DNA from 4 places in the Yersinia sp. KBS0713 genome. Region 4 is predicted to be linked to each of the others. Evidence: predicted binding sites of a transcription regulator. Region 4 holds the regulator's gene; each other region holds the start of a gene.

Region 1 (3,175 bases), 190 kb from region 4:
AAGTTATTGGCTGCTGGCCCGCCAATGCCACCAGCATGTACACCAGCCTGCAAAACGGACAAATTCAGGAAGTGGCAGAGCAAGAGACGCTGTCAGACGGAACTGCCGGTGGCGTCGAGCCAGGGGCAATCACCTTTGCGCTCTGCCAGCAGCTCATCGATCAAAAAGTGCTGGTCAGCGAGCAGGAGATTAAAGCGGCGATGCGCCTAATTGCCCGCACTGAGCGCTGGATGATTGAAGGCGCGGCTGGCGTGGCGCTGGCCGCAGCCCTGAAGCTGGCACCACAATGGCAAGGTAAAAAGGTGGCGGTGGTGCTGTGCGGGAAGAACATTGTGCTGGAAAAATATCTGGGAGCCGTCGGCGAATGATCATCCTCAATAAGCAGCAAATTCTCGACAGGTTCGATGCCGATGCCATCACGTTACTGCTCAAACAGGGCTTTATTGCTTTTAGCCAAAAACAGGTACAAATGCCGCCGGTACAGCATTTACTCTTTCCGCAAGCCAATGGCGATTGTTGCATTAAAAGTGGCTATTTAGAGGGTGACGACCAGTTCGTGGTGAAGGTTTCCGGTGGATTTTATGATAATCCAGCGCAAGGGCTCGCCAGCAATCAGGGGTTGATGATGGCATTTTCGGCCCAATCCGGTGAACCTCAAGCTATTTTACTCGATGAGGGTTGGCTGACCGCACTGCGCACAGCACTGACCGGGCGCATTGTGGCGGAGCTTTGTGCGCCTAAGCATATTCACGCCATTGGTATTATCGGCACCGGTATGCAGGCGCGGTTGCATTTGATGTACCTGAAAAGTGTGATTTCATGCCGCCAACTGTGGGTTTGGGGCCGCAGCGAGACGGCATTAGAGGAGTATCGGCAATATGCTCAGGAGGAGGGTTTTGAGGTCAACACCACCCAAAGTGCCGCTGAATTAGCCGCTCACTGCCAGTTGATTGTTACCACCACTCCCAGCCGACAGGCGATTTTACAGGCTGCGGATATTCAGCCAGGCACACATATTACCGCCGTCGGTGCCGATGGTGCGGGCAAGCACGAACTGGCACCTGAGTTAGTGGCGAAGGCCGATAAGATTTTGGTGGATTCATGGGCGCAATGCACTGAATTTGGTGAGATTTCATTAGCATTTCAACAGCAACTTTTAGCCCATCACACCTTGACCGAGATAGGGACTGTTTTAGTGCAAAACAGCTCTTTCAGAGAGCATGATCAGCAGATTACCCTGGCAGATTTGACCGGGTTAGGGGTTCAGGATGTGCAGATTGTGAAGGGAATTTTGCGGGGATAAAAAGGGGAGTGCCCGCCTGGCCTCCTGCTCGGTTGAGGCGGTGGAGGTCAAGTGGGCGCTGAATGACTATCAACCGAAACCTGCTCCCATCGACCAATCAAAACAAGTTCCATTATCCCTGTTGCTTTATTACACATTTCCCCGTGACTTAGCTCGCTAAGCAAGTATGGATCGACAAATGTCACATATCCCTGCGGTGAACAAAAATAACTTGTGATTAACATCACATTTTCAAAATAAACCAAGCCATGTAAAGTGTGACTAATGTCACTCTTAATCGAGTTTTTAGCTTAAAAATTCTCCAGCGTGACTTTATTACAGCTCAATAATGTGATCTCAATCAATAAATAGCCCCCCATTGCAGGGTAGTTAATGTGATTTGTGTCACATAAATGCCGTGAGCTACGCGTGAGTAAAGGAGCGTGCTAGAGTTTGTTTTGCATACAGCGTGTTTGCATTCGATAGCATCGGCGGGTTTTGCAGAACTGCCTCAACAAAACAATTATACCGCGCTCTTATTGATAGCGCGTACCAATAGGGGTGTTTTATGTTTTCACCAGACGCAAAGGTCAGAATTCAAAATTTTGGCCGCTTCCTCAGTAATATGGTTATGCCCAATATTGGTGCATTTATCGCCTGGGGTATTATCACCGCACTGTTTATTCCTACCGGCTGGCTGCCAAATGAGACGCTAGCCAAACTGGTTGGCCCAATGATCACCTACCTGTTGCCACTGCTGATCGGTTTTACCGGTGGTCGTTTGGTGGGTGGCGATCGTGGTGGCGTAGTGGGGGCTATCACCACCATGGGGGTGATCGTTGGTGCGGATATGCCAATGTTCCTCGGTGCGATGATTGCAGGCCCACTGGGTGGCTGGGCCATCAAGCGCTTTGACCGCTGGGTAGATGGCAAAATCAAAAGCGGCTTTGAGATGCTGGTTAACAACTTCTCAGCCGGTATCATCGGTATGCTGTTGGCGATTCTGGCCTTTATGGCGATTGGCCCACTGGTGGAAATCCTGTCTAAAGTCCTGGCTGCTGGCGTGCATATCATGGTGCAGAACAACCTGCTGCCATTAGCCTCGATCTTTGTTGAACCTGCAAAAATCCTGTTCCTGAATAACGCGATTAACCACGGTATCTTCTCACCACTGGGCATCCAGCAGGCAACTGAAACCGGTAAGTCTATCTTCTTCCTGATCGAAGCGAACCCAGGTCCAGGTTTGGGTGTGTTGATGGCCTACATGTTCTTCGGTAAAGGCAATGCTAAGCAATCTGCTGGCGGCGCGGCTATCATCCACTTCTTCGGTGGTATTCACGAAATCTATTTCCCATACGTGCTGATGAATCCACGCTTATTGCTGGCGGTGATTCTGGGCGGTATGACAGGCGTGTTCACCCTGACCCTGCTGAATGGCGGTCTGGTGTCACCGGCTTCTCCTGGTTCTATTCTGGCGGTATTGGCGATGACCCCGAAAGGTGCCTATTTTGCCAACATTGCGGCGGTTGCAGCGGCGTTTGCTGTCTCCTTCGCGGTTTCCGCTATCCTGCTGAAAACCTCTAAAGTGAAAGACGACGAAGAAGATAGCCTGGAAGATGCTACTCGCCGTATGCAAGATATGAAAGCGCAGTCCAAAGGTGCGCAAGCGGCGAATGCTGCTGCCGCGGCGGGCGACTTAAGCACCGTGCGTAAAATCATCGTTGCCTGTGATGCCGGTATGGGTTCCAGTGCCATGGGGGCCGGTGTGTTGCGTAAAAAAGTACAAGACGCGGGTCTGAAACATATCTCCGTGACAAACTGCGCCATCAATAACCTGCCGGATGATGTGGATCTGGTTATCACGCACCGTGATTTGACCGAGCGGGCGATGCG
Region 2 (3,175 bases), 900 kb from region 4:
TCGATTGCCGGCCCGATAATCAGTAATAATATTAAACGCATAGTTAAAGGCAGGATTACTCACGTGGAACGTAAAAATCATTTTATTATTGTTGGTTCCAGTTCTTTGGCGCTGAATGTCTATAATGGCCTGCGTGACCGAGGTGATGATGTCACAGTTGTCTGTGCCGTCGGCAGCCAACACAATTTCCCTCCTCATGCAGATGTTATCGAGGGTGATCCCTCTTCGGTAGAAACATTGAAACTGGCCGGCGCGGCCAAGGCAAAATATATTATTGCATTGTGCAACAGTGATGCCGACAACACCTTTACCATTCTGGCCGCCAAAGAAATTGCTGGTGAAGGCACGAAAACATTGGCATTAGTTAATGAAACGCAAAATATGGAAAAAGTTAAACGGGTTAATCCTGATATGGTGTTCTCACTCCCCTTACTCGGCAGTGAACTGCTGGTTAGAACCCTGAATGGCGATACCATCAATAATTCCCTGATTACGGAAATGTTCTTTGGTAAATGCCAAAAATTAGATTAATTATGGCGAGTTTTTATCAGTAATAGCAGATAAAACACCCTCGGCAGTGAGGGTGTTGTTTTTCTTCTTGGGACGATAGTCAGTTTTTTATTTATTCAACGGCTGCTTGTGGATCTTTGGGTTTCTCTTTTGGGCCGATCATTAAACCCAATTCAACCGCAATAAAACCAACGATTAGGCTAGTGACTAAATAGCAGATTGAGATTAACACCCCGGTTGGATTTTTCATCATCTCGACTGCGCCAAATACAAAGCTGGAAAATGTCGACAGCCCGCCCATAATCCCAGTTCCTACCATTAGATGTACATATTGGTTAATTTTGTTTTGTTTAAACCAAGAGGTCGCCAGCCCCAATAAAAAGGCGGCAATGATATTAGCAACAAAAATATCCATGGGGAATCCATCGGCCAGTCGCGGCACTGACAGCATAATGAACTCACGACACATGGCACCAAATGCGCCACCGACAAAGACGAGAATAATAAGATTCGGCATAATAGTGCTCTCCGATTAATAAGCCAGCCAAGCGCCAAATGCCGCTGCGGCTAGACCTACCAGAACAGAAATAATCAAATACCCAGCAGCAATGGCTCTACCACGTATAGTCGCCAATTTTGCCGCATCTAATTGCATGCTACTGAAGGTGGTATAGCCACCTAAAATACCGGTTAATACCGCAGCATTCATTAAGTCACCATAGCGGTCACGCCAGTCAACGTTAAAAAGAACACTCAGATAACCAATAATAAATGCACCGGAAATATTGATCAGAAAAGTGCCGAGCGGGAGATTGCCTTTATATACTCTGCCGACGCCCAGCCCTATCCACCATCGTAAAAGTGAACCGATGCCGCCACCCAGTCCTACCCACATTACATCTATTGCTGTCATAACAAAGCCCTCAATGGCTATTCGTTAGAGTCGGAATAATTGTAGTACAAATAAGCTGAGGCGATTAGCCAACCGTAATGCTTATTTTCAGTAATTTACCGCCACTTTCATTGGTTAACAGGTAAAGATAGCCGTCAGGTCCAATGCGCACATCGTGAATATGTGCGCTGCTAGCTCTTGAAGAGTAGAAATGCACTTCGCACCACGAATAAAGCCGTGACACTGAATCACTGTCAATGTGGGAAAAGTTCGAATGGGACGATTCTCAAACCGATAAGAATCCCTAATTTATCCTGCCATAAGTTTCAATGTATTTTTATTGCTGCATCTTGTTCTACTGTCATTCGCGAATAAAACTAACCATATGAAATGCAAATGAATTAAACTTAATTCGCCGAGCAAAAAAATAACCATTTTGCGATAACCATCACATTGTAATCGCTTAGAAATGTGAAGGGCATCAATATCAAAAGTCAATTAGAGACGATTATAGTGATATGTGAATTACTGACTTGGCTATCAACGCCGTATACTGCCGACAACCAGAAACAATGGGCTGGGCAAGGGGCACGATAAAGTACAGATAAAGGGAATTCACCATTGCACTGGCATATAAATAACTTGTTTCTTTTGAACATCAAAAGGTGTTGGGTATGGAAAAGAAAAAAATTTATCTATTTTGCTCTGCCGGTATGTCCACCTCGCTACTGGTTTCCAAAATGAAAGTACAAGCAGAGAAGTATGAGGTGCCAGTTATCATCAATGCTTACCCGGAAGCGCTGGCGGCAGAGCATGGTGCTCAAGCAGATGTGATCCTACTAGGGCCGCAAATAGCATATATGTTGCCCGAAGTTGCCAAAATGTTCCCCAATAAGCCAGTTGAGGTGATCGACGCGCTTCTATACGGCAAAGTCGACGGTTTAGGGGTATTAAAAGCAGCTGTAGCCGCAATAAAAAAAGCAAAACAATAAGGGGAGCACTGTGAGCGCATTTATTAATTCTCTGGAGAAGGCTATTTTGCCTTTTGCGATTAAGATTGGCAGACAGCAACATATCAATGCCATCAAGAACGGATTTATCCGGCTGATGCCATTAACCCTGACGGGGGCCATGTTTGTTCTTATCAATAACGTATTCTTAAGTTTTGGTGAGGGGTCATTCTTCTTTTCAATGGGGGTGCGGTTAGATGCTGATACCATTGCCACGCTCAATGGTTTGAAAGCGATAGGCGGCAACGTCTATAACGGTACTCTCGGCATCATGTCGTTAATGACGCCATTCTTTATCAGTATGGCCTTGGCTGAAGAGAAGCGAGTCGACCCTCTCGCCGCCGCTCTACTGGCTATTGCCGCTTTTATGACGGTAACCCCGTACAGTGTTGGTGACGCCTATGCGGTGGGGGCCAATTGGCTGGGGGGAGCGAATATTATCTCCGGTATTATTATTGGCTTAGTGGTCGCAGAAGTCTTTACCTTTATTACTCGGCGCAACTGGATCATCCGCTTGCCGGACAGCGTTCCAACCTCAGTTTCCCGCTCCTTCTCCGCCTTGATTCCGGGCTTCGTTATTCTTTCCATTATGGGTGTACTGGCCTATACCCTCGGGTTATACGGCACTAACTTCCACCAGATCATTATGGACAGCATTTCAGCACCGCTATCAAAAATGGGCAGTGTGGTAGGTTGGGTGTATGTCATGTGCTCCTCGCTGTTATGGTTCTTCGGGATACATGGCGCGATGGCACTATCTGCA
Region 3 (3,175 bases), 700 kb from region 4:
CTCCAGCAACTCCACTTGATGCAGTAAGGCGAGCAGTTTCTGCCCCTGCTCTGTAGGACGAGGGGGCACTGTGCGCACTAACAGCGGCTGACCGAACAGGTTCTCCAACTGCTTAATGCGTTGAGATACCGCCGATTGGGTGATGCAAAGTTTTTGTGCAGCGCGTTCAAAACCGCGTTCACGGATCACCGCGTCCAGCGCTTGTAGCGTACGGTAGTCTGGGCGTTTCATCGGAGTCATCTCTCCAAATATTAAGTCGATACCGCACTATGCCACATTTCGCCGCCATATTTTGGTCATTTTACTCTGGCTGAAGAGTAAAGTGCCCGCCATAAATAAACCGCTATAACTGTGATCCAGCTAGAATTAACCGCGTCGCAAGTCCGCTTTATTGCGACGATTTATCCTGCGCATGTTCTATAATGGATACAGTTTTTTCATATCATAGGCAGTGAACTCACCATGACTCAGGATGAACTTAAAAAAGCAGTGGGCTGGGCAGCATTAGATTACGTCAAACCCGGCACCATCGTCGGCGTTGGTACTGGCTCCACCGCAGCACACTTTATTGATGCTCTCGGCTCGATCAAAGATCAAATTGAAGGGGCGGTTTCCAGCTCTGACGCCTCTACCGATAAACTGAAAAGTTACGGCATTCATGTCTTTGATTGCAACGAAGTGGATGTGCTGGATATCTATGTTGATGGCGCTGATGAGATTAATGGCCATATGCAGATGATCAAAGGCGGTGGTGCGGCCCTGACCCGCGAGAAAATCATTGCGGCAATCGCCCGTAAGTTTATCTGCATTGCCGATGCGAGCAAACAGGTTGATCTGCTGGGCAAATTCCCGCTGCCCGTCGAAGTGATCCCGATGGCTCGCTCTTATGTGGCTCGTGAGTTGGTTAAGCTGGGCGGATTGCCAGAATATCGCCAAAATGTGCTGACCGATAACGGCAACGTTATTTTGGATGTGCACAACCTGACGATTTTGGATGCTGTGACGTTAGAGAATAAAATCAACGGAATTGCCGGTGTGGTGACAGTTGGGTTATTTGCCAACCGTGGTGCTGATGTGGCACTGATTGGCACCGCTGATGGTGTTAAGACGATAGTAAAATAATCGGCTAAATCATTTTCAGGATGAGGTGATACAGCTTCATCCTGATAACTTTTTTGCCTTTAAATATCTTTTCTTAAAAACGTTAAATTTGGTGATATATATCACATTCTGTCATTTCAATTTATTAACCTGCCATTAACCCTCTCACCGCCAGTTTTTTATTCCATAAATTAACACTTGTGCTGATTGTTATGCTGATAGGTAGGCAATCGTTTGTATTGCTGCCTGCGTAATATTTGTTATGTTGACAGGGTGCTGACCGGATTCATTCGATAGCGGCAGCCACATCTGAAGTCTGAAAATAGGGTCGGGGACATGGCAAAAGTATCACTGGAGAAAGACAGAATTAAGTTTCTGTTAGTGGAAGGGGTGCACCAGAGCACAGTTGATAATCTGCGTGCAGCCGGATATAGCAATATTGAATACCATAAAGGTGCCTTAGACACCGAATCACTGAAAGAATCTATTCGTGATGCCCACTTCATCGGAATTCGATCGCGCACTCATCTGTCCGAAGAGGTTTTTGCCGCAGCAGAAAAATTGGTTGCGGTTGGTTGTTTCTGTATCGGTACCAATCAGGTTGATTTAAAGGCGGCCACCACGCGCGGCGTGCCGGTATTCAATGCACCTTTCTCCAATACTCGTTCGGTGGCCGAAATGGTGCTGGGTGAGTTACTGCTGATGTTCCGAGGGATTCCGTCGGCGAATGCCAAAGCTCATCGTGGTGAGTGGAATAAGCTGGCGGTCGGCTCCTATGAAGCCCGCGGTAAGAAACTGGGCATCATCGGTTATGGTCATATCGGCACACAGCTGGGTATTTTGGCTGAAAGTGTCGGCATGAAAGTTTTCTTCTACGATATCGAAAATAAGCTGTCGTTGGGGAATGCACAGCAGGTTCGCCATCTGTCTGATTTGCTGAATATGAGTGATGTGATTAGCCTGCATGTGCCGGAAAACCACTCCACCAAAAATATGATTGGCCCTGAGCAGTTAGCCCTGATGAAGCCGGGTGCGATGCTAATTAACGCCTCACGCGGTACTGTGGTTGATATCCCGGCCCTGTGTGATGCTTTGGCGAGCAATCATCTGGCAGGGGCGGCAATCGACGTCTTCCCTGAAGAGCCAGCAACCAATAAAGAGCCGTTCAATTCACCATTGTGTGAGTTTGACAATGTGTTATTGACTCCGCATATCGGTGGTTCAACTCAGGAAGCGCAGGAAAATATCGGTGATGAAGTGGCCGGTAAGTTGGCGAAGTATTCCGACAACGGCTCCACGCTGTCTGCGGTCAACTTCCCGGAAGTTTCTCTGCCAGCCCATGGTGATAATACCCGCCGTCTGCTGCATATCCATGAGAACCGCCCAGGCATTCTGACCAGCATTAACAGAATCTTTGCTGAGCAGAACGTCAACATCGCCGCGCAATATTTGCAAACCAGCGCTGAAATCGGTTACGTCGTGATCGACGTTGAAACTGATGATGAGGAAAATGCAGAAAGAGCGTTGCAAGCGATGAAGGCTATCCCAGGGACTATCCGCGCACGTTTGTTGTACTAATATGACTAAACACCCGCTATGTATAATATCGGGTGTTTTTTTATGTTGAACGCCCTAGCTCACCAGCGCCAGACTTTTTCGGCTGTCACAATCTCTGGCAACGGCACATCCCAATATTCACTCGGTAAATGCTCGACTCGTTGGCAATCATGGGCCAGCCCAATAGGGTAGGGGCCAGCTTGCTGCCAGTGTTGCAGTGTACGATCATAAAACCCGCCCCCCATACCTAAGCGCTGACCATGGCTATCAAAGGCCACCAGAGGGGTGATTACCACATCCAACTGATTGAGCGGTAGAACTTCACGCACATCAAGCTGTGGTTCCAGGATCTTCAGGCGATTACGGATGAGCTGGCTATCGGGGCGATAGCGGAGAAATAATAGATTACCGGCGCTGAAAGGGTGGAGAACAGGCAGGTAGACCTGTTTTTGCTGCTGCCACAACATCTCAATGATAGGGCCGGTATTCAGCTCACCATCAAAGGAAAGAAATATCG
Region 4 (3,175 bases):
GGATTATTGGGGTGCTGCTGGGCTATCTCTTCCAGTTCAACCAGCGCATCGCCGGCGGTGAAATTTCGCTTGGCACGGTGGTGATAGAGAATATCATCGGCAATAACGCGCATTTGAGCTGAGATAATCTGCGTATTGCGGCGAAGTACCTCCTCTATCCGACTATGCTCCAGGAGGTCTCGCACTCTATCTGACTGATTCAGCGCCGCAGTAATGTGCTCTTGCAGGTCTAGCGCCATCTGAAATAGCCCCAATAGCCGTTTGCGCTCCGCCTTGGTGGCATTGTTGATTAAGTTAAATTGCTGATAAAGCTGGTTAATTTTGTCCATTATCCCCTGTTGCCGATCAAGCAACGGGGGGAGCGCCTTTTCCGGCTCTACATGCTGGGAGAGTAGGTTGTATTTAGCGTCGCAATAATCTGCCAGTAAATGATAAAGCTGGCTTAGTGGCTCACGGATCGGCTGGTCTCTGCATAACCGGAACCACAGCCAGTTAAAGAGGCCGTACCAGAGTGTTCCGACAGCGCACAACAGGGGTGCTTGCCAGATAGGTGCGCGACCAACCATGCTTAGGCTGAATATTGCGGCGATTAACGCGGCGGGCAACAAGTGGCCATGGAGGGGGCTGATTGCGCCGTTGACACCGAGCACCAGTGCTAGCCCGAGCATGATCCACGGCAAGGGAATGTGCCACAGCAACAGCTGCTGGGTCAGGAAGCTGCTCAGTGTAAAGAGCGCGCCACCAATAATCAGCCGCCGGAAGAAGTGTTGGTGCGGTGTATCCAGCGAGGCAATATTGCAACACGCGGGTATCAGGGAGAACATCAGTCCGAGTCGCAGCTCGCCGATAGCAAAGCCTAGGGCTGCTGGCAGGCAGAGAACTAATGTTTGGCGTAATGCATAGTTTACTTCAGGATGATAAATAACCCGTTGCCACTTCATTTAGGCCCCAGAAATTTATTAATCACAAAAGATTGAGAAAACCGATGCCGAGGGTATCGGCACCGGTTTATAGGGAATTAACGGGTGCCGTAAACGACAATCGTTTTACCGTGTGCGGAGATCAAGTTCTGATCTTCCAGCATTTTTAGTATCCGCCCCACAGTTTCGCGGGAACAGCCAACTATCTGACCAATTTCCTGGCGGGTAATCTTAATCTGCATCCCATCTGGGTGGGTCATGGCATCAGGTTGTTTTGCCAGGTTAAGCAGCGTTTGTGCAATGCGCCCAGTAACATCAAGGAAAGCGAGGTTACCCACTTTCTCGGATGTAATCTGAAGGCGGTTCGCCATTTGTGAAGAGAGGCGCATCAAGATATCTGGATTTACCTGAATCAACTGACGGAATTTTTTGTAAGAAATTTCAGCCACTTCACAGGCGGTTTTTGCTCTAACCCAGGCACTACGCTCTTGGCCTTCTTCAAATAATCCAAGCTCGCCGATGAAATCCCCTTGGTTTAAATAGGAGAGAATCATCTCTTTACCCTCTTCATCTTTAATCAGCACCGCAACGGAGCCTTTCACGATGTAGTAAAGCGTTTCGGCCTTTTCACCTTGGTGAATTAGCGTACTCTTCGATGGGTATTTGTGGATATGGCAATGAGACAGGAACCATTCGAGAGTCGGGTCTGTTTGTGGCTTGCCGAGAACCATTCGCTGTTATCCTCTGTTGTTATCGCTGCCTAACTTAACAGGGCTCAGAGTTCCCTGTACGGCGTGCTTTTAAAATACACTTTCTTTTAGCATATTAATTTGCTCAATTGCCGAAAGGTATAGCCAAGATACGTACTGGATAGAAACCCTTCACTGAGTATTGGGAGCTACCCTATTTAATTCTAGAAACAACACTTTCGGTTCTGTTTGTAGCACAGGATGAGGTCAGTGTCTTGTGTTGTATCGCTTCAGCATGATGAACATCGGGTTACATTGCCAGTTTCTAAATGAAAGGGTAGTCTGGATCAGAAAATTTAACTGGGAGCGAGTGTTATGCAGGCACGTGTAAAGTGGGTTGAGGGGCTGACATTTTTGGGTGAATCGGCGTCAGGACATCAAGTTTTGATGGATGGAAATGCCGGTGATAAAGCACCTAGCCCGATGGAGATGTTGTTGATGTCAGCAGGTGGCTGCAGCGCGATTGATGTGGTCTCTATTTTGCAAAAAGGGCGTAACGATGTGCGCGATTGTGAGGTCACGTTAACCTCTCAGCGTCGCGAAGAAGCACCGCGTCTGTTTACGCAAATCAATTTGCACTTTATCGTCAGCGGTAAGGGGCTTACTGACAAAATTGTTGAGCGTGCGGTTGAGCTGTCAGCAGAGAAATACTGCTCCGTCTCCCTGATGTTGGGTAAAGCGGCGACCATTACCCACAGTTTTGAAATTCGTGAAATTGCCTAGTTAATCAGCACCCTAGTGATGTTCAACGTTCCTGGTGTTGCAGCCAGCATCATCGCAACGCCAGAAACGAAGGAGATTAGCCGATCGTCTTGCCCTCCAGTAGTTGCTGCACTAACGGGGCCATAATCAGCTCCATTGCCAGCCCCATCTTTCCACCCGGCACCACCAATGTATTGATATTAGAGATAAATGACCCTTGCAACATTGCCAGCAAGTAGGGGAAGTCGATCTGGTCCAAACCTCGAAAATGAATGACAACAAAACTTTCATCCAGCGACGGAATGGCTTTAGCCGCAAAAGGGTTGGAGGTATCGACAGTCGGCACGCGCTGGAAGTTAATATGGGTGCGCGAGAACTGTGGCGTAATGTAGTTAATGTAGTCGTCCATTGATCGCACGACAGAATCCATCACCGCTTCACGTGAGTGACCGCGCTCGCCAGTATCGCGCACCAGCTTTTGAATCCACTCCAGATTGACGATAGGCACCACGCCCACCAATAGATCCACGTACTTCGCCACATCATGATGCTCGGTCACGACGCCGCCGTGTAGCCCCTCATAAAACAGCACATCGGTGGGTTCTGGCAGTGGCTCCCATGGCGTGAAGGTTCCCGGGATCTGGTTATAAGGCACCGCTTCATCATAGGTGTGTAAGTACTTACGTGAGCGCCCAGTGCCGTGCTTGCCATATTCCGCTGCACTTTGCTCCAACTGACCAAAATCATTGGCTTCAGGGCCAAAGTAGCTGATATGCCGACCTTGATCCCGCGCCTTACGGATGG

The links. The regulator CRP, encoded in region 4, controls carbon source genes, mostly activating them, when cyclic AMP is high. The targets are predictions, from matches to a motif close to ATGTGANNNNNNTCACAT.
Region 1: FFE93_RS00145 (PTS mannitol transporter subunit IICBA) is a predicted target of CRP. The motif match lies at 1,676-1,693, and genes of this name have one in related genera.
Region 2: FFE93_RS05270 (PTS sugar transporter subunit IIB) is a predicted target of CRP. The motif match lies at 1,839-1,856, and genes of this name have one in related genera.
Region 3: serA (phosphoglycerate dehydrogenase) is a predicted target of CRP. The motif match lies at 1,212-1,229, and genes of this name have one in related genera.

Annotation. Positions count from the first base shown of each region.
Region 1 covers NZ_CP042173.1:33,124-36,298, forward strand. The annotation lists gene FFE93_RS00135 (threonine/serine dehydratase) at 1-368, shown strand, start outside; gene FFE93_RS00140 (ornithine cyclodeaminase family protein) at 365-1,303, shown strand; gene FFE93_RS00145 (PTS mannitol transporter subunit IICBA) at 1,851-3,175, shown strand, end outside.
Region 2 covers NZ_CP042173.1:1,127,614-1,130,788, forward strand. The annotation lists gene kch (voltage-gated potassium channel protein) at 1-531, shown strand, start outside; gene crcB (fluoride efflux transporter CrcB) at 623-1,027, opposite strand; gene FFE93_RS05260 (fluoride efflux transporter FluC) at 1,043-1,423, opposite strand; gene FFE93_RS05270 (PTS sugar transporter subunit IIB) at 2,077-2,394, shown strand; gene chbC (PTS N,N'-diacetylchitobiose transporter subunit IIC) at 2,405-3,175, shown strand, end outside.
Region 3 covers NZ_CP042173.1:925,410-928,584, forward strand. The annotation lists gene FFE93_RS04300 (LysR family transcriptional regulator ArgP) at 1-231, opposite strand, end outside; gene rpiA (ribose-5-phosphate isomerase RpiA) at 463-1,122, shown strand; gene serA (phosphoglycerate dehydrogenase) at 1,438-2,679, shown strand; gene FFE93_RS04315 (5-formyltetrahydrofolate cyclo-ligase) at 2,739-3,175, opposite strand, start outside.
Region 4 covers NZ_CP042173.1:228,111-231,285, forward strand. The annotation lists gene FFE93_RS00920 (YccS/YhfK family putative transporter) at 1-941, opposite strand, end outside; gene crp (cAMP-activated global transcriptional regulator CRP) at 1,019-1,651, opposite strand; gene FFE93_RS00930 (OsmC family protein) at 1,985-2,392, shown strand; gene FFE93_RS00935 (phosphoribulokinase) at 2,469-3,175, opposite strand, start outside.